Regions from separate parts of the Fusibacter sp. JL298sf-3 genome, predicted to be linked through region 2. Evidence: riboswitches for the same ligand, from Rfam matches in the RefSeq annotation. Region 2 holds a riboswitch; each other region holds the start of a gene.

Region 1 (6,577 bases), 1.8 Mb from region 2:
CGAGAATTTGCCCCTGGGCATCTACAGATGCAACGGCGGGGTTGCTTGAACGCCATGTCACTACTGGAGTGGGGGTATAGGCGCCAGAAGCCTTCGAAGCGGTAGCTGAAGCCACGTGGCCTTCGCCCACGCGCAATGTTTGTGGCAAAGGGCTCATTTGGAGTATCCAATTGTCTTGCGCGTTAGCTAGTGTTATTTTTTTAAATGTTTTTAAGAGTGTGGCGTAACCGTCTTCGTACCTAGAAAAGCTAAGGGTGTGTTCTCCAAGCGTAGGGAGGGTTACTGTAGCTTTACCGTCTTTGTCTGTTGTGGCAAGTACCGTATGCCCTGTTTTGACTTCCACGTTCTGTAGGGGAGACTGACTTCGGCTGTCTAGAACTGTAAAGGTTGCAGTTAAACCATTAACTTCCGTCTGAATCGTAGGCACTTTAGTGTGCATGAGCCACTCGCCGTCCACTTTTTCATAGTGTGATTTGTAAAACACGATGGCGTCGTAGAGGGGCGTATTTTCATCTGTTCGCAGTGTTTTAAGCGCGTTAATCCCTATCATCGGCGAGTCGTATGACCCATCTAAACGTCGGACGCTATAGCTCCAACCGTCATTATCACCTTGTAGTTCTCCTAAAATACCAGTGACAAATAGCGCGGCGCCACTGCCGTTGTAAGTGATGTTATCCTCGCCAACGGCTTCTTTTAACACCTCGTAAGGGGTAGAGGCCATCGTATACGTGTAAGAGAGGACTTGGTTATAAAGTGTCTCATTATTGCCTTCTACTTGGACGATTAATGGGTGCGTTAAGTCTTCAAGCGTCGGATCCGGTTCTTCCGGTTTTGTCGTATCCGACGTTTGAACATCGAACACAATAGTTTGAGTGCGTGCACCCAAGGTTAGTGTAACTTCTCCTGTACCGGCTTTTAGTGCTGTAAGTTCACCATTTGAGAACGACAAAATTTCAGGCGTTGTCACGTGAACTTCCGGAGAAGCCGTTGTCAACAGCCCTTGTGCGTCAAAGGCAACAGGTTGAAATGGTTGAATGCTCCCTACAGTGACTTCTGTTGTGTAACCGCCGGTTACGAGCATTCGTGTGGCCACCCCCGGTGTTTCAACTGTTGGCGATTGGCGCAACTGCACAAACATCGAACGATCGTCGACCATATCGGTTAACGCCGCAAAGGCGTGGTAAGTCGCTTTGTAGTCAGCACCGATTTTTTCTTCACTCTTAGCGTACCCTTGTAGTTTGGGATCAGGGGAAATGTATTTACACTTTAACAGTGAATTCAGTGGCGTATTGCCGTTTCGAGTCCAGTTGGGGTGGTAGGCCGGGTTAATGCCATTGGCGACAAGTCCTTGGACAACACTTGCAGTAGCCATGGGACTATTAGAAAAATAACCGCCGTCTAGGTCGAAGCCGCCGTCGACGTTTTGTTGACTTTGAAGCCATTGGATTAGGGCGTCGGCTTTGGTAGCGGCAGCGCCCACTTGATCTCTATAAAGTCCTAGCGCCACGAGGCAAATGCCTTCTGTTTGTATGGCTTTATAACCCACAGAAGACTTGTACGCGCCATCGAGAAGCGTTACGAGTGCTTCAACTGCTGATGTACTGTCATAAGGCGCGCCGGACATATAGAGGGCAATAATCGCCCAAGCCTGGTACTCAGCATCATTTAAGTCCATAGGACTGAGGGCAAATTGCCCTTTGTAAGCACCGTTTTGGACTTGTGCGGCTCGAAGTGTTTCCAATAAATTTTCAACTTGTCCTTCATCGGTTGTCAGCACTGGTGCAGAAGAAGAACCTAGTTGAGCAATCAGCGTTTTCGTCAGCAGCGCTAAGTTGTTGACCCTCGAATAAGACATCAAGTTGTCAGCGATATGATTGCCGTCCATCCCCGATACAGTTGCTGCGGGGGCAGATAAAAACTCGTAGTTGTTGTAGACGGCGTATTTGGCTTTTAAAAAGTCAATTTCCTGTTGCAATGTTGTTTTTAGTGCTGGCGTAAGACCTTCGCCGGCGACAACTGACACGCTGTACTGCGCTGTTATTGAAGGGGCGCCTTCAACACCAAAGATAATGTTCGCAGTACCGACGCGCTGAGCGGTGAGGGTCTGATTTTCTACGGTGACCACTTCAGGGGTGTCAGAAGTGATTAACACCACGTCGTCCAGTGGTCTGTCGCTTGCGTCATAGGCGAAAGCAGTAAAGTTCAATGATTCTCCCACAGTGAGTTCTGTTAAAGTATCAAGCGATGAACGGACAGATGTCGGTGGAGTCATAGGGGTATAACGTATATCGTAGACGCTGTTTCCGTTAATGAGCTCTGTTAGAGCGACTAAACCGATGCCATCGGCAAGTTTACTTGCATAGCTCCCCCCTGGACTGTTGGTAAATCTCCCGTCACTTTCAATGTAACAGGCCATGATTCCATTTTCAAGGGTGTTGCCGGCGCTTGAGACCCAGCTTGAAGGGGCGATTCCAAGCTTCTTAAGGGCTTGGAACGCGTAGACAGTAGCACTTAAGTCCCCCTCGATTGAGCCGTTGTCTTCAATGCGCTTTTCTAAATAGACAAGCGCTTTTTGAATGGTGTCTTCAGCGCCTTCAACTTGTCGATGAGAGGCGAGAGCAAGTGCAGCGAGGGCGGTGTAGTCGGCACTCGGCGTGTAGTCTTCAACCATCTCTTGATCCCAATCGTCCCAATACGACGACGTGTGTCCAAAGGCGAACTCACCGCTGTAGTCTTCTTTTCCGGTGGCGATAAGATGTTTGGCGTAAGCGGTTTTATCGTACGATGCCTCTGCCATCTCAAGTGCGATAATCCCCAGGGCCAAATCTTTGGGGTCTTCTTCAGAGGGCCATTCGTCTAATACCATTTGGACGTAATTATTTCCGTTGTAATCAGCAGGATTTTCGCCGGCCGCAATTAGTGCCATTACATTGCGCGCACCGTTAGAAAGGGAACTGAGGCCCCCGTATACGGTGAGCGCCCGGCGTATGGTGGTCACATCTACACCGGCGTTTTTCAGTCCCATTGCCTCGAGGTAGTCGTAGGTTGCATTGTAGCTGCCATCAAAAGATTCGTACCGAGTCACCAGCTTGCTTAGAGCTTCGCCTTGGCTGGTGTTTGACGCAAAGTTTGGCACCAGTGGAAAACCGGTAAGAACGAGTGCGACTGCAAGAATTAGTGAAAGTACTTTACGTTGTTTCATGTTCTTCTCCTTATGATATATTTGTTTCCAGGGGGGGACGCGGTGTTTATTTCAAGGCCTAAACATACAAAAAACCGGCTTGAAAAGCCGGTTTGGTACAATAAAGTCTCTTTGATTTCACGGAGTAAATCCATAATAAATATCGTACGATGAACACGTTCCTTTCACTGGAAGGGGGTGGTGTCAATCAATTGGCAATATCCTGACTTATGGATGCTAACGTGAAGACTTCGCCTTCCCAAACACTTTGTTCAGTGGCTAAATGAAGTGCACTCTCCAAATACAGTGGCCTGACCGTCCGAGGTTCTCACTCGAGTTCCTTTTAATTCCTCTTATTTCTAAGAAGAAACCAATTGACCATTGGAAACCTGTGGTTTCCTATGAAATTAAGGGATGTCCCGCTGATATACTAGCACAAACTGTTGTAAAAGTAAATATAATAAAATCCGCTAGATACGCCTTGTTAGCCTTTAGAGCTCGATTTTTATCAGAGCAATAGCATGCACGAAGTGCTTTACAAGGCTTTGTTGATTTTAGACCGTCCCGAGAATAGCGTCGTAGCTTTCCAGTGCAAAGTGTCGTCCTTTTTCTGTCAAGTGGTAAATTCCGTCGAGCACGACGACTTTTTCTTCGCGAATGAGCTGTCTCATGGTTTTTTCAAGGCGTTCCCTTGAGTAGTTCACATGTAAGTGCAGCGACTTCACGCCATTTTCTTCACGTGCTTCGGCGGTATCGGTGTGTCGGTGCATGTGAAAGACGATGGCTTTTTGTGCAAATTCCCGCCTTTGAACACTTCGGCGTCTAAGTACAGTGATCATTCCGCGTTTCGGTGCTGCGATAAAAGCCAACAAGAAAGTCAGTCCCGTTACAGTGGCCATGCTCCCGGCGATGGACACATCGAATGCGTAGGCAAATCGATAGCCAACGAGTGCGTTGAAGGTGCCAATGGCGGCGCTGAAACAAAGCAGCCGTTTAAGATGGTCTGTAAGGAGGTAGGCGGTAATAGGTGGGCCTACCATAAATGCGATTACCAAGATTGAACCGACAGCTTCAAAAGCTGCAACAGTTGTGACGGACACACTGGTCATTAGTAAATACTGAATCAGAACCGGTGAGAAGCCCAGTACAGAAGCGAGTCCAGCATCAAAAATACTTATTTTAAGTTCTTTAAACAGCAAAACAATCATGACGACGTTGAGAACGAGAACGGTCCCCATTGTATACAACGCTTTGGGGCCGAGGTCCACACCGCCTATAACAAGGCGGTTAAAAGGTGCAAAAGCCAGTTCGCCAAGCAAAACGGCGTCGGTGTCAATATGGACTTTACCGGCGTAACGGCTGATCCAAATAATGGCGATGCTGAAGAGGAGTGGGAAGACGATGCCAATGGCTGCGTCTTCAGATACGAGACGTGTTGCCGTAATCAGCTCCACTAAGTACACAGTGAGTAAACCGACGGCTGCTGCTCCGATAATAAGTAGCGGCGAGTTCAAGTCGTGAACGACAAAGAAAGCGGCGACAATTCCCAGTAAGATGGTATGTGTGATGGCGTCTGTCATCATAGCCATTTTTCTGAGGACGAGAAAAACGCCGGGTAAGCTACAAGCCACCGCTACGACGACGGCAATTAACTGAATTTCCATTTGCGCACTCATAGCAGCGCCTCCTTTCTCAGGGGATGAGTTTTAACATACGCAAGCCCTTTTTCAGTGAGCATCCACTGGTTAAAATAATCTCGTTCTACACAATCGCTTCTGTCGAGGAGTTGCTCTATTTCGCGTTGAAGCCTTTTGTCGTTGGCACAGGAAGGATTGATTGCCAACAGGTTGTGGCTTCTATTCTCTTCCCCGTGATTTTGAGACAAACGGTATAAGCTAAACAGCAATTGATCCGATGTTATGCTTTTGTAGCGGTTTCTCTGTTGTCGGTAACGCCAGATTAAACCGCGCTCAGGGGCAAAACAGATGCTTATAAGAACGATAAGGCTTATAATGACGACAATGGCCGGGCCCGTAGGCATCTTACGCATAGAGGAGCTAATCAAGGTACCTAAAACGCCACTGAATGCACCGAAAGCACCGGCGAGGGCCACCATTTTAGAGAGGCTGTTGGTCCATTGACGTGCGGCAACGCCGGGAGCGACGAGCATGGCGCTCATTAAAATGACCCCGACAGTTTGAAGGCCTATAATAATTGAAACGACGATCATACAGGACATCAGCCGATTGAGCTTAGTCGCTGAAAAGCCCAAGCTGTCCGCAAAAGCGCTGTCAAATGTCACCAGTTTTAGTTCTTTCCAAAAGAGAACGACAAGCGCTAATAAAAGCATACCGATAATGGAGACACTGTAGACGTCTCGCTTTAAAAGCGTAGAGGCTTGTCCGAAGATAAACTTGTCAATGCCTGCTTGATTGGCGTTTGGGATTTTCTGAATATAGGTCATCAAGACCAATCCGAAGCCAAAGAAAGTGGAAAGGACCAAAGCCATGGCGCCATCATTTTTGATGCGTGTATGCCGAGTGACTAAAGTGATTAAACCGGTAGCCAAGAGCCCGGCAATCAAGGCTCCTAGCAAGAACAGCTCAGTGTTCTTGTTTTGGAGAATAACAAACATAATGGCTATTCCCGGCAAAGCCGCATGTGATACCGCATCGCCGATAAGCCCTTTTCGATTTAAGACGGCGAAACTACCGACCACTCCGCTAATAATCCCTAGTAGTGCAGAGCCTAATGCCACGAGCCGCAACGTGTAATCTGATAAGAAAAATTCTAAAGATGTCATAAATTTTCCCCCCCTAACTTTTGAGGACTTGTCCGGTACTACGGTACGTTTTCCTCAAGTTTTCCTCTGTAAAAACATCAGAAACGGGACCACTGGCGACCATTTGGGTGTTGAGCAAGGTCACCCAGTCGAAGTATTCCGGTACAGTTTGCAAATCGTGATGAACGACGATAACTGTTTTGCCTTGTCGACGCAGTTCTTTGAGAATCTCAATGACGGCGCGTTCTGTCTTTGCATCGACACCTTGGAATGGCTCATCCATAAAGTAGATGTCTGCTTCTTGAACCAATGCGCGCGCCAGAAAGACACGTTGTTGCTGACCGCCACTAAGTTGACTGATTTGTCTGTTTGCGTAATCGTTCATACCGACTTTTTTTAATGCTTCAAAAGCAATATGCTTGTCTTGCTTCTTAGGGCGTTTAAACCAGCCGACATGGCCGTAACGCCCCATGAGCACTACGTCTTGTACTGTGGTTGGGAAGTCCCAGTCGACGCTGCCGCGTTGAGGGACATAGCCGATGAAACGTCTTTGCGTATCGTAAGTAGCGCCATTAAAGAGCACTTTTCCTGTAACGGGTTTTATAAGGCTGAGC
Region 2 (6,577 bases):
TACGAAACCAATGTGGAGAAACTCGAGCCTCGCAAGTAACATTGCACACCGACAGAAAAAACATTATACTAAAGAGAGTACTGAATCTAAAAGAATCGAGGCGAGAAAATGAACAACGCATTTTTAGAAAAATTAATCCAATGTCCGTCGCCTTCAGGTGATGAAGCGGCCATTCAAAAACTTTGGATAGAAGAAATGAAGCCGTATGCGCATAAAATCGAGGTGGATTTTGCCGGCAACGCCATTGCTGTCTTAAACCCCGAGGCAGACTTTAAAGTGATGCTCGCGGGACACTGTGACGAAATCGCGTTTATGGTTAAACACATCGACGACCGCGGCTACCTCTATGTGACTGAAGCCGGTGGCATCAGCCCTAAAGTGGCGCTGGGCAACCGCGTCCGCGTCTTAGGTCAAAAAGTGCTCCACGGCGTCGTCGGCGTCAAGGCACAGCACAAAGGTGGCGCAAAGGACAGCATCAAAGCTGAAGATCTCACCATCGATGTCGGCGCGAAATCAAAAGAAGAACTGAAAGACATCGTCGCCGTCGGCGATTACATCATCTACGATGTGGATTACACGTACCTCTTAAATAACCGCATTGCCGCCAGAGGCCTTGACAACAGAACCGGCGCCTACATCGTCGGTGAAGTCATCAAAGCGCTGAGCAAAGAAAATTTAAATGTCGGCGTATACGGCGTCAGCACTGTCAACGAAGAGACCACCATGGGCGGGGCCTACTTTGCTGCGTCGAGAATCAAACCGCAGATGGGTCTCGCACTGGACGTGACATTTGCCACAGACGAGTCGGACAGCAGCGCCAGAAGAGACGGCGATGTCAAACTCGGCGGCGGCCCGGTCATTTCAAAGGGCTCTCAAATCAGCGTCAAAGTCAACGGCTTGATTACTGCCGCTGCAGAGAAACACGACCACGCCCTTCAAATCGAACTCACGCCGAGAGCGACAGGCACCGATGCCGACCGCATCCGGTTCACAGGTGACGGCGTCCCAGTGGCACTGATTTCCCTGCCACTACGCTACATGCACTCGCCAAGTGAAGTGGTGAGCCTCGACGACATCGACGCAGAAGTGCGCCTCATCGTCGACATGATTAAAGACATGACGGGGAAAGAGAACCTCTACCCTGTAGAAATTTAACACCGCTCTTCATAAAAAAAGGACTTATCCCGGCGCGTGGCGCCGCGGATAAGTCCTTTTTATATCACAACAATACCTGACAACAGTTCACTCGTCGGTTGAGGACAAACTTTGCGAACAGTATTTGGGCACATCTGCACGGCCTGTGACAGATGCTTGTGATGACAACAGATTGTCTGGTAACAGCTAAATTCTCGCTCTGATGCCGAGGTCGTGCGACCATCTGATGATGTCGCCTTTACCGCTGAGAAAGTAATTTTCCTTGTCTGTAAGCGCCGAAATCTTTTGAATATCGTTGAGATCTAGCGCATCGCTGACATAGGTCTTGAACTCGTGATGCTCAAACCCCCGCACCAATCGGTACGCTTCTTTGACTTTCGAAAACTCCGTCCCCGTGAGGCTCAGATACTTTTCAGGCGGCGCCTTCAGCTCCATGCTGATGTAGTCCACCAGCCCCTCGTCTATTAAACGCTTTAAAATTCCCGGGCCGGTGCCGCAGGTGTCCAGTTTGATTTTAAACCCCAGCGGTTTAACCCGTTTGCAGAAATTGTAAACACTCATATCCAGCGTCGGCTCGTCTCCGGTGAGGACGATACCGTCTACCAGCTGCTTGTTTTCCATGAGATAACGTATAATCTTGTGTTCGTTCCAATAATCTTTCAAGTTTATCACCGATCCGAGATGTGCCACACAGGCCACAAACCCTGGAAAATCCGTGTACGAACACGGTACAAATTGCTTGACTTTCATGTTCGGTCCTCCTCTCATCCGGTTAAGCCGAAGCCTTCGCCAAACACTTCGTGTACAAAACTCACCGTCACAAAAGCGTTGGGATCCACTTCTTTTATATAATGCCTCAAGCGCATATACTCTTTTTTTGTCAAAATGACATTTAAAATATTCTTTTGTCGGTTGGTATAGCCCCCTGTGGCTGTAAACACCGTGGAGCCGCGTACCAAATCGTTTTTAACATAGGCGTTGATGCTTTCAAATGCCTCTGAAATCACAAATACCTGAACCTTTTTGTCGAGCCCGGCGATGACTTGGTCGATAATGAGCCCGTTGATTAAAATTCCGAGAAAAGCGTACAGCCCCAATTCTATGCCAAAGACTGCCCCCGCCCCAAGGGTAATCAACGCGTCTGATAGAAAGAGCGCCTTCCCAATGGGAATCCTCGTAAACGTGTTGATGATTTTGGCGACGATATCTGTGCCGCCTGTGGACGCATTTTCATAAAAGATAATGGCCATGCCGATGCCCTGTATGAGAATGCCGAAAATCAAGTTCATCATCAAATCGTCGACAATCGGGCCCTCCAGTGGCAACAGCCATTGAAAAAAACCGATAATCCCCGAAAGCAAAAAGCTGCAATAGATGGTTTTACCACCAAAAGCTCTGCCGATGACAATAAAAGCCAGTCCGAATAGAATCACATTAAACGCCAGCATCAACACGCCGAGATTGACCCCTTTAAAAAAGTATTGAATGACCATTGCCAATCCGGTGATCCCACCCACAGCAAGGTCTGCAGGAATCAAAAAGAAATACAGACCGGCAGCCATAACCAATAACCCTAAATGTATTAACCCATACGATTGAATCGTCTTCTTCACCCTATGCCTCCTTAAATAAGTTAATCCCTAAGACATACGGCGGTTAAGCGTCATTAAAAAAACCCTCTTCACCATGTGAAGAGGGTAATTTAAACAAAAGAAACGTCGGTTTCATCATTTAAACACCTCCCATCCTCGTGAGACTTATTGCGCTGTTACCATTGGCAGGTCTCCTGACTCGAGCGTCGACGCCGTTTTTGCCTTCCCATGCACAGCACAGTGGCCTTTAAAAACAGCTCTTCTCTTACAGTGGCGGGACCGTGTTGGATTTTCACCAAACTTCCCTTTTAAGCAATACGTGTATTGCACCAATAGCCTTATTGACTTGTACTATAAAGATAGCATTAAATACCTCATATTGTCAATACTAATAATAAGCACAGAGGCATTTGCCATCCATTTGAAACACTTTAAAAGGCATTTCGTAAATAGCTTCCAGCACGTCGGACTGCATGACCTTCTCTACCGGCCCCTCGGCGGCGAGCTTACCGTCTTTAAGCAGCACCAAGTGGTCGGAGTAACACGCGGCAAAATTGATGTCGTGAATAACAATGGCGATGGTCTTGCCCTTTTCATCCACCAACCGCCTAAGTGTTTTAAGCATCTCCGAAGCGTATTTCATATCGAGGTTGTTCAGCGGCTCGTCTAAAAGAATGTAGTCCGTATCCTGTGCCAAAATCGCCGCAATATACGCGCGTTGGCGCTGTCCCCCCGACAGCTCGTCGATGTAACGCCCTCTAAAAGCGTCTAAATCCATATAGCGCAGAGCGTCCTCAATCTTCTCGTGGTCCTCGGGCTTGAGGCGCCCTTTTGAATAGGGATAGCGACCAAAACTCACAAAGTCCTGAACCGTAATCCGAACCGAAATCGACTCCGACTGTTTCATAATGGCGAGGCGCTTGGCCAGTTCCGTAGAATCCCAACCGGAGAGACCCACGTCGTCGATACTCACCGACCCGCCGCTGGCTTCAAGCGTACGGCTCACCATCCCCAAAAACGTACTCTTCCCCGCTCCATTGGGCCCGATAATCGACGTAATTTTCTGCTTTGGGATAGATAGGCTTACGCCATCCACCACAACCGTCTCGCCATAGCGCTTGGTTAACCCATTTGACTGAATCATCTCTTATTCTCCTTTAATAACAACCTGATAAAGTAACCGCCGCCCACGAGGTTGATGACCACACTCACCGGAATGCCGAAATTAAAGAGGTGTTCCACAAAGAACTGCCCCAAAAACAGCATCATCACCGCAACGCAGACCGTCCCGAACAACAACACATCGTGACGATGGGTCTTAAACAACGTCTTGCTCATATTGACACTGAAAAAGCCTAAAAAGGTAATCGGCCCGACCAATGCCGTGGCCACAGCCACGAGCAGGAACACGAGCATCAGATACCCCATTACGCGCCGATCGTAATCGATGCCGAGGTTGAGCGCATGATCCTTTCCAAGGCTCATGGCGTCCAGCTCGTGGCGAGATCGGTAAACAAGTCCTGTGGCGACCGCCACAATCCCCAGTGACAAATACAAGAGCGTGTCTTTTACATCGGCAAAATTGGCGAAGAGCTTGTCCATAACGAGACTGAACTCATCGGGATTAATGAGAATTTGAAGCATCCCTGTGATACTTGAAAAAAACGTCCCCATGATAACGCCGATTAAGACAATGGTGTAAATGGATTTAATCTTCCTAAAAATAACCTTGTAAAACAGCAGTGCAAACAACATCATTAAAAAACCGGATGCCGCAAAATTCAGGTACGGGTTGTGCACCCACTGGGTGTACGCACCGAATACCACCACCATCAATAAGTTGAACAACACGTAAAGCGCGTCTAGCCCCAGCACAGAAGGTGTCAAAATGCGATTGGTGGCAATCGTTTGAAAAACCAGCGTGGAAACTGCCGTCGCCACAGCCACGACCAGCATGGCCAGCAATTTAACGGAACGCTTTTTAATAATGTAGTCGATAATATCGAAATTGAGGTTCCAAAACATCATCAGACAGACGACTGTAACAGTTGCCCCTAAGAGAATCAGTCCTTTACGCCGCATGGCGCACCTCCCTTCTGATGACGAGTCCTAAGAAAATACCGCATCCCAGTACGCCGACAACCAGTGCAATCGGCAGTTCATACGGGTAGATGATGCGGCGACAGAGCACATCGCTCGCCAACAAAAAGAGCGTTCCCAACAGCCCGACATCCAAAAGGTTCTTTTCGAGATTGTCCCCTGCGTAAAGAGAGACCAGGTTGGGAATGACCAACCCTAAAAAGGGAATGCTACCGACGACGATGACCACTGACGCACTCACAAGGGAAATCAGCCCCATGCCGATGCCCACAACCTTTTGATAATTGAGCCCTAAGTTGACTGCAAAATTTTCACCCATTCCGGCTATTGTAAACGCCTTTGCATACAGATAGGAGAGCAAAATGGCGGGGACGACGAGCCAGAGCAACTCGTAGCGTCCGGACGTCACAAGAGAAAAACTGCCTAAAAACCAGCCCTGTAAAACCTGTAGCGCATCGCTTCTATAGGCGATAAATGTCGTGATGGCGCTGACGAAGCTGCCGAGCATCATGCCCAAAAGCGGCACATAAATCCGCTCCTTAAACTTCAATCGGCTCATAATCGCCATAAAAATCCCCGTCACGAGCAAACTGAACCCAAAAGCAAACCCCATTTTCCCCACTGTGGGCAAATTCCCAAACAAGGCGATGGATAAAGCGATGCCCAGCTGCGCACCGCTCACCGATCCCGCAGTGGTCGGCGATACAAATTTGTTGCGACTGATTTGCTGATAAATAAGGCCCGATATGCTCATGCCAAAGCCCGCGATGACGATACTCAACGTACGCGGCACGCGACTTTTAAAGAACATCACATGGGAAATCGACGCCGGATCCGCTACATCCGACCAGACGATTTCCTGTGCTCCGATACTCAACGACAATGCCGCCATCGCCAAAACGGCGATGAGCAGTAATCCTTTCCTCACTCTGTTCACGTTTACACCCTTTCTCTGCAAGGCGCTATCTATGCGCCAATCTCTGCATTTTTGATAAACTGCCCTCATACACAAAGGCCCTAAAACACTTTTTGCCGAAAGACATTCGCATCGCGAACACTTCCGGCTTTCAAAGAGCTCATTCTATAAAAAAAAGCGGAGGCCATGCCTCCGTTTTAACTGTGGGCAGAGCCCGGGCTCTCCTTGCGGAGAGCACTGCTATGGCTTTGCAAGCCGGTTAAGGCGCTAACGCCTTCGGCCTATTTCAACTGCTCTAATAAGTTGTCGATCATAATCAACGTACCCTCGTACCCCCCTGTACCGAGGTACCAAGAAGTACCGTCGAGGTAGAGGACGTTGTCGTTTTTCACTGCGTCTGTTGCCGCTACAAGCGGGTTGTCAAGCGTGTCACTTGCCACAATATCCGTTTCACCGGTGGAGGCACCTCTATCGAGGACAATGAGGTAATTCGGGTTCTTAGAGCTGATAAACTCATAAGAAATCGAATTGCCGTGTGTCGCCGCATCGTTTTCAATTTCTTCTAACGACGCCGGTGTTTCAAAGCCAAACTCGTTGAAGACAAAACCGTAGCGCGATTCCACATCGTCACTGTATACAGAAATTTCTTTTCCCGTAATCGATAAGAAGAGAGCCGATTTGTTTTCAATAGCAGCCACTTCGTCTTTTAACGTCTGAAGTTTTGCTTGGACATCTGCCACGAGTTCCGCCGCTCTTTCCTCAGCAGAGAACATCGTACCGAGAAGTTCGATATTCGACGTCAGCTTCTCTTCGT
Region 3 (6,577 bases), 270 kb from region 2:
TCCAAGCCGTATACCGCGATGAAATCTTCGAGGAGGTTCAACGACTGCTGTGTTGAGACATTACACTTTAGAACAGCTTCGCTGTACCGTGCAGCCTGCATCAACGTATAAGCTTCTTCTCCGTGGAGCGACAGGGCTAAAATGAGCTTTTGAACGGTGGCCTTGACAACAGCTGTTCCCGTACCCACGCTTTTGAGTACTTGCATCACCCTAAGGGCTTGAATCATATCCCGCGCCGTCGCTTCATACGAGTCGCCATCGATGACATAGGTCGTCAACTCCGCGTCGGAACAGGCGTAGTACCCCTCAATTTTAGCGCGCATCGGCGGCAACGTCATGCCCGCCGTGTACAGCACACCGGTTTCCAACGCGTAAACACTTCCCGACTTCAACGTACACTTCTTAATACTGCCGCCGTTAGAAGGGTACTTCCTCATAAAAAATAACGTCCCACTTTTCCAAAATTGCGCTTCTTCCTGAATCCGAACTTTTTGCCTGTGTGCCACAGGCATCGGCAATTTGATATCTTTTGAAAGCAACATTACCGGCCTCCTGTCCCCTTAATAACCGTCGCTGTTCAGCACCCCTTCCAATCGGATGCTTAAATCGTCAATTTTTTTATAATTGTCTCTGAGATGACACATGCACCGATGGTGCTCTTCAAACTTAAAAATAGCAGCTTCCGCATCATCAGCGAGTTTTAAACCGCCCTCTGCCAAAGCCGTCAAGTTCGCCGTCAACGCCTCTTCGTGTCCCGACAACGCTTCCTTAGCGAGTTTCAGTTCCCCCCGCAGTCCCCTAATGTCGTGAACCAAACGGTGGTCATCGGTTTTAATCCCCTCTGTCTTTTCAAAAATTTGCTCAAAGGCATCGTTCATCTTACCTATAATCAACTCTATCTGCATGAGATGTGTAATGCTGTCGTCGACGCACCCCACATGCGCCTTTAACTCATTTGACACCACACGAATACCGTCTTCAAGCGCTTTTGACCGCGTGTGTGTATCGTCGGTCATCACCGCCATAGCCTCACTGGCAAGCAATACTTCTTGAGAATTCCCCGAGAGCTTCTCCATCTGCATCGACAACCTTTCTTTCATGGCGTACGCCCGTCGCCAAACCATCGAAGTCGACAGGGCTGCAAACAAACTGCCCGTAACCGCGAGGACACCGATTCTTTGCCAGCCTGTCAAGCCGCTTTTCGGACTCGTAACAAATGCCGTCCATACGATGACGAGAAAAACCCCTGTCAAATACCTGCCGAACACTTTCAACTTCCGACTTGTTTCCATTGGCCCCCTCCTTTTTAAACACTAAAAAAGTCCGCAACAAAAGAATATCTTTTGCCACGGACTCATCAAACGTTTGAATGCACAAATTTTGTGAGCTATCCATAACTTTATTTCCCAAATACAGTTCATACAAATACGGTTCATATGCTTTAATTACAGCGTATCGTTAAATATCTGAATCATTGAGCATACTGAGATTTTAACAACATCATTGTCAAATGTCAAGTTTTTATTTTAACAATCTTTACAGCGGTTGCAGATGCATATATAATAAAGTATACACTTTTTGTAATTGAAAGGAATTTTTTATGACGTATCCCAACGTGCTTTCTCAAATTAAAGTCTTGTATGCCGAAGACGATAAACTGACGCGCACCACCACAGCACAGTTGCTTAAAAAGCACGTCGGCAAACTCATTGTTGCCGAAAACGGCCACGACGCGTTGATTAAATACCACTTGTTTAAACCCGATGTGGTCATAACCGATCTCGTTATGCCAGAAGTCGGCGGTATCGAATTCGTCGAAACCCTTAGAGCTGAACACGAAAAATGCCGTGTGCTCATCACTTCCAGCTTGTGCGACGTCGAGACGCTTTTGCACTCCGTGGAACTGAAAATCGACAAATACCTCGTAAAACCCGTGGAAGAAACCACCTTAATCCACAGCTTGCTTCAAGTGACTGTCGACCTCTTTGAAACCAACAAAGACACCTTTGTCGTCCACCAGCAGTTTGCACTGACCCACGAAAACAAAGTGCACCTCGAGACGGAAATAAGAAACATCTGCGCCAAGTACCTCAAGCAGAAATTCGGAAAAGGCGCCAAAACCATCAATGTCTTTCTAGAACCCAAGGGGATTGAAATCATCTTCAACGAGGTGCTCACAACGATGGAGGAAAGCGTCTTATCTTTGGGCCCTCACCACAAGGCCATCGAAATTTTAAGACGACTGGTCTACGACAGCACCCTCCAACAAGTGGAGCATTCTATTTCAGAATTAATCGGTCGGCGCGTCCTCACAGAACGCATTGAAATCAACCCCAACCGCAACTTTGATCGCCTAATTATCAAGATATATCCGGGTTCAAAACCGAACCTCGGCACTCGGTCATAAGATTATACTTGCGCAACCTTATGAAGGTGTGATATGCTCATGTATGAAAGTGATTGGTCTTTTACTTAGAAAAAGTAAGAGTTAAAAGGGAATGAGGTTAAAGGCCTCAGCAGCCCCCGCTACTGTATGGGAGTACGAAATCTTTTAAAGCCACTGTGAAAACGGGAAGGTGAGAGATTAGGACGATCCCCGAGCCAGGAGACCTGCCAAGCACCTAAAGCACTTCAAAACTTCGGTGGGAGGTTTGGCGATAACGATTGTGTCAATTCAAAGCCCAGCGGATGTTGGGCTTTTTTTAATGGATCGAAACACCACCAACATTTTAAAAGAGGAGAACACTTATGAAAGAAGCATTGCTTATCGTCGCACACGGCAGCAAAGTTGCAGAAACCGACGAGATTATGAAAGACTACTCAAAGGCACTTTCTGCAAAGAGACCGGAACTCCAGTTTTCATATTGCTACCTACAACTCATGAATCCGGACATTCACACAGCCGTCAAAGACCTTTACAACAGCGGTGTGCGCAAATTAAAAGTCTTTCCTTTCTTTATCTTTAACGGCAACCACATTAGAGAAGATATACCAGAAGTATTAGAAGAAATCCAATCGCAGTACCCAGATCTCGAAATGACTTTCCTTGCCAACATCGGTTTTGACGACAAGATGGTAGACTTGATGCTCGAAAGGATCGAAAACTAATGGACTACATTAAGAAGCCCATGGGCATCGAAAACAAGAGTTTTGAGATAATCGATGATATCATTGCCGAAATGGGCCGTGCTTATCCCAGAGAAGATGCTGTCACACGCCATATTTACAGACGCGTGATTCACACGAGCGCGGATTTCGATTACCTCGACAATTTGAAAATCGAAGAGACCTTTCTAAAGGCCTTTGAATCGGCTCTCAATAAGCCCCTGATGGTATTTACAGATACCAACATGGCGCTGTCGGGCATTAACAAAAAAGCGTTTGAGAAGACAGGCTGGTCGCTAGACTGCCTCGTCAACAACCCCAACACTTTTGCAATCGCCAAAGAAAAGGGGATTACACGGTCCATGGTCGCCATAGATGAGGCCTTAAAGGACCCGACGCCTAAGCTCTTTGTCATCGGCAATGCCCCAACGGCAATCTTTAGGCTCCTAGAATCCCATCCGACCAATGTCATCGGCGTCATTGGCGTTCCCGTGGGCTTTGTCGGGGCAGCAGAATCTAAAGACGCCCTGTTGGCTTCTGAACTCCCGTGTATTACGGCTCTCGGTCGTAAAGGGGGCAGCAATGTGGCTGCTTCCATACTGAACGCACTCATGTATCAATTTTTAGGAAGAGATTAATATGCTATCCTCTACTGGAACCCCCCTTAGAAATGGCTATACAACCGGTAGCTGCGCAGCTGCAGCCGCTAAAATAGCAATGGCGCTATTGACGCATCACCCCTTGGAACCAGGAGACGACATCACCATTTGTCTCCCCAGTGGTGATGCGCTCACCATTCCCGTTTTCAGTGCAGAAAATCGGGAATCGGGCTCTGCCCTGGGCGCCGTCATCAAAGATGCAGGCGACGATCAAGACGTAACGCACGGGCTCACCATTCAGGCACGCGTTACTTTGACCGATCGCCCTTTTTGCGTTGAAATCATAGGTGGTGAAGGCGTGGGCACTGTCACCAAAGAAGGGCTTCAAGTGCCCGTTGGCGCACCTGCCATCAACCCCGTGCCTCTTAAAATGATTGAGGCCAACGTCAAGGAGCTCTTGCCTAAAGACAAGGGCTGTATCGTTGAAGTCATCATTCCGGAGGGCGCCGCCGTCGCCGAAAAAACCTTTAATCCAAGACTCGGCATCGTCGGCGGAATATCGGTCATTGGAACCACCGGTATTGTGCGTCCCATGAGTGAAGAAGCCTTTAAACAAACCATCTTTACAGAGCTCAATCAGAAATACGCCCTAGGCGTTAAGCACCTCGTGCTCGTCCCCGGCATGCACGGCGAAAAATACGCCAACCAGCATCTGGGGATCGACTCGAGCCGAATTGTCCACTGTAGCAACTTTGTCGGTTACGCTTTAAAGGCCAGTGAAGGCCTCGCCTTCGACAGCGTACTCCTACTCGGACACATCGGCAAACTCATCAAATTGGCAGGCGGTATCTTTCAAACACACAGCAAAGTCGCCGACGCCAAAAAAGAAATCTTAATCGCTTATTTGGCGCTTGAAAGGGCCCCATACGACGTCCTTCAAAAAATAGCGTCGTGCAACACCACAGATGAAATGTCAAACACCCTCGTCGAAACCCCCTATGCCTATGCTTTCCAAGCGCTCTGCGAGCGCGCTAGGGAAAAATGTCAGGCACATGCCCCCACTCTTGCCGCAATTGACGTCATCTTTTACGACATGGCCCTCCGAAAACTCGGAGACACGAGAAAGGAGCCTTCATGAAACTGACCATAGCGGGCATCGGCCCCGGCGACCCGCAATATCTGACGACGCGTTGCCGAGAACATTTGAAAACCGCCGGATGTGTCATCGGTGCAACCCGCCAAATCAAAAGCATGCAACACTTATTCGCGCCGGCGTCTGATATTTCAAGTTACACAGGCTCAATTAAAGAGTTGCTGACTTTAATTGAAAACGCCCGCTTACACCACGAGCACCTCACTGTGCTCGCATCAGGCGACCCCAATTTTTACGGCATTACATCCTACTTAAAAAAACATGTACAAAACGCTGACATCGAGGTGCTCTCCGGCATCAGCAGCTTACAGTACTTTTTTAATAAAATCGGCATCCCTATGCACGATTGTTACCTCACCAGTGCACACGGCCGCCACTTTGACAAAGAGCATCTGACGGCGCATAGCCGCATCGGCATCCTCACTGACAAAGTGTGGACGCCGCAAGCCATTGCCAAAGCCATAATTGAAAGTGGTCGAGACCCCCTTATGGCCATTGGTGAGAACCTGTCTTACGACGACGAATGCATCACTGTCGTCAGAGCATCTAAAATTCCCGATAAATCCTATACGATGAATGTGGTGGTGATAGATTATGAAAGATAATGCCTTTATACGGGGTGACAACCCCATGACAAAGATGGAAATACGAGGTGCCATTGTCGATTACCTCGAACTCGACGCCGGCAAAAACGTTCTCGAAATCGGTGCAGGCACCGGTTCTTGCAGTATCCAAATGGCGAAAACTTTTCCGCATATCCACCTGACGTGCATTGAGCAAACCGAAACCGGCGTCGAGCTCATCAAAAAAAATGCAGCGGCACACGGTGTATCGGGAATGACCATTCACCACGGCAAAGCACCTATTCAACTGGAGAGCGGCTTAAAATTCGACCGCGTCTACATGGGCGGTACCGGTAAGGCTTTTAAAGACATTATGACATGGCTTACAAACAGCCACCTTACAGACGGTGCTCTCCTCGTCTTTTCAACCATCACTTTAGAGAGCCTCAGCGAAATCAGCGGCATGCTCTTTGACGATGAACGATTCAGCGCTATTGAAGGCTCTCAAATTGCCGCAAGCAGGCTGGAGACCCTCGGACGCTACCATTACTTTAAACCGCTCAACCCTTGTACGATTTTAAAATGCGTATATAATGAACCTAGGAAGGGGTAACCCATGACCAAATTTTACGGTATCGGCGTCGGCCCGGGCGATCCCGAGCTGTTGACCATCAAAGCCGTCAACACCCTTGAAAAGCTGGATATTTTATTGATTCCAAGCGGAAAAAAAGACGGCAAAAGCGAAAGTTATGAAATTGCCAAACGCTACTTGAAAAGCACTGTCCACATAGAAAAGCGTCACTTTCCTATGACGCTGGACCTCGACGCCATGCACGCGGGTATCGCCCCGATAGCAGAAGAGGTCAAGGCTTGGGTACTCGCCGGCAAAAACGTCGGTTTTTTAACACTTGGCGACCCCATGCTCTACAGCACGTTCATCTACTTGCTCATGCATCTTAAAGAAAGTGTGCCTGTAGAAACGCTGGCGGGCATCACCTCTTTCGGCGCCATCGCTTCAGGCATGAACACCCCACTTGTAGACGGCGACGCTTCACTGGTGATCTGCCCGTGTACACAACCCATGGCCACCATTGAAAAAACACTGCTCGAAAACGACGCCGTGGTGCTGATGAAGCTTTACAAAAATGCGGAAGAAG

The links. A riboswitch is a leader RNA that binds a small molecule or an ion and turns the genes downstream of it on or off. The one in region 2 is predicted to bind cobalamin.
Region 1: linked by a shared signal. The riboswitch ahead of ACR6HW_RS03165 (DUF4430 domain-containing protein) and the one ahead of ACR6HW_RS11450 (YitT family protein) in region 2 are both predicted to bind cobalamin.
Region 3: linked by a shared signal. The riboswitch ahead of ACR6HW_RS10275 (sirohydrochlorin chelatase) and the one ahead of ACR6HW_RS11450 (YitT family protein) in region 2 are both predicted to bind cobalamin.

Annotation. Positions count from the first base shown of each region.
Region 1 is NZ_CM132608.1:652,922-659,498, reverse strand. Features, by position in the region: gene ACR6HW_RS03165 (DUF4430 domain-containing protein) at 1-3,202, opposite strand, end outside; cobalamin riboswitch at 3,379-3,571, opposite strand; gene ACR6HW_RS03160 (metal ABC transporter permease) at 3,736-4,857, opposite strand; partial or broken gene ACR6HW_RS03155 (metal ABC transporter permease) at 5,112-5,984, opposite strand; gene ACR6HW_RS03150 (metal ABC transporter ATP-binding protein) at 5,998-6,577, opposite strand, start outside.
Region 2 is NZ_CM132608.1:2,419,506-2,426,082, reverse strand. Features, by position in the region: gene ACR6HW_RS11465 (alanine/glycine:cation symporter family protein) at 1-39, shown strand, start outside; gene ACR6HW_RS11460 (zinc-binding metallopeptidase family protein) at 109-1,155, shown strand; gene ACR6HW_RS11455 (radical SAM protein) at 1,342-1,905, opposite strand; gene ACR6HW_RS11450 (YitT family protein) at 1,920-2,768, opposite strand; cobalamin riboswitch at 2,915-3,096, opposite strand; gene ACR6HW_RS11445 (iron ABC transporter ATP-binding protein) at 3,136-3,891, opposite strand; gene ACR6HW_RS11440 (iron chelate uptake ABC transporter family permease subunit) at 3,888-4,829, opposite strand; gene ACR6HW_RS11435 (ABC transporter permease) at 4,819-5,775, opposite strand; gene ACR6HW_RS11430 (siderophore ABC transporter substrate-binding protein) at 6,045-6,577, opposite strand, start outside.
Region 3 is NZ_CM132608.1:2,153,738-2,160,314, forward strand. Features, by position in the region: gene ACR6HW_RS10260 (hypothetical protein) at 1-542, opposite strand, end outside; gene ACR6HW_RS10265 (hypothetical protein) at 561-1,292, opposite strand; gene ACR6HW_RS10270 (response regulator transcription factor) at 1,601-2,407, shown strand; cobalamin riboswitch at 2,445-2,632, shown strand; gene ACR6HW_RS10275 (sirohydrochlorin chelatase) at 2,749-3,108, shown strand; gene ACR6HW_RS10280 (precorrin-8X methylmutase) at 3,108-3,743, shown strand; gene cbiD (cobalt-precorrin-5B (C(1))-methyltransferase CbiD) at 3,745-4,842, shown strand; gene cbiE (precorrin-6y C5,15-methyltransferase (decarboxylating) subunit CbiE) at 4,839-5,462, shown strand; gene cbiT (precorrin-6Y C5,15-methyltransferase (decarboxylating) subunit CbiT) at 5,452-6,033, shown strand; gene cobI (precorrin-2 C(20)-methyltransferase) at 6,037-6,577, shown strand, end outside.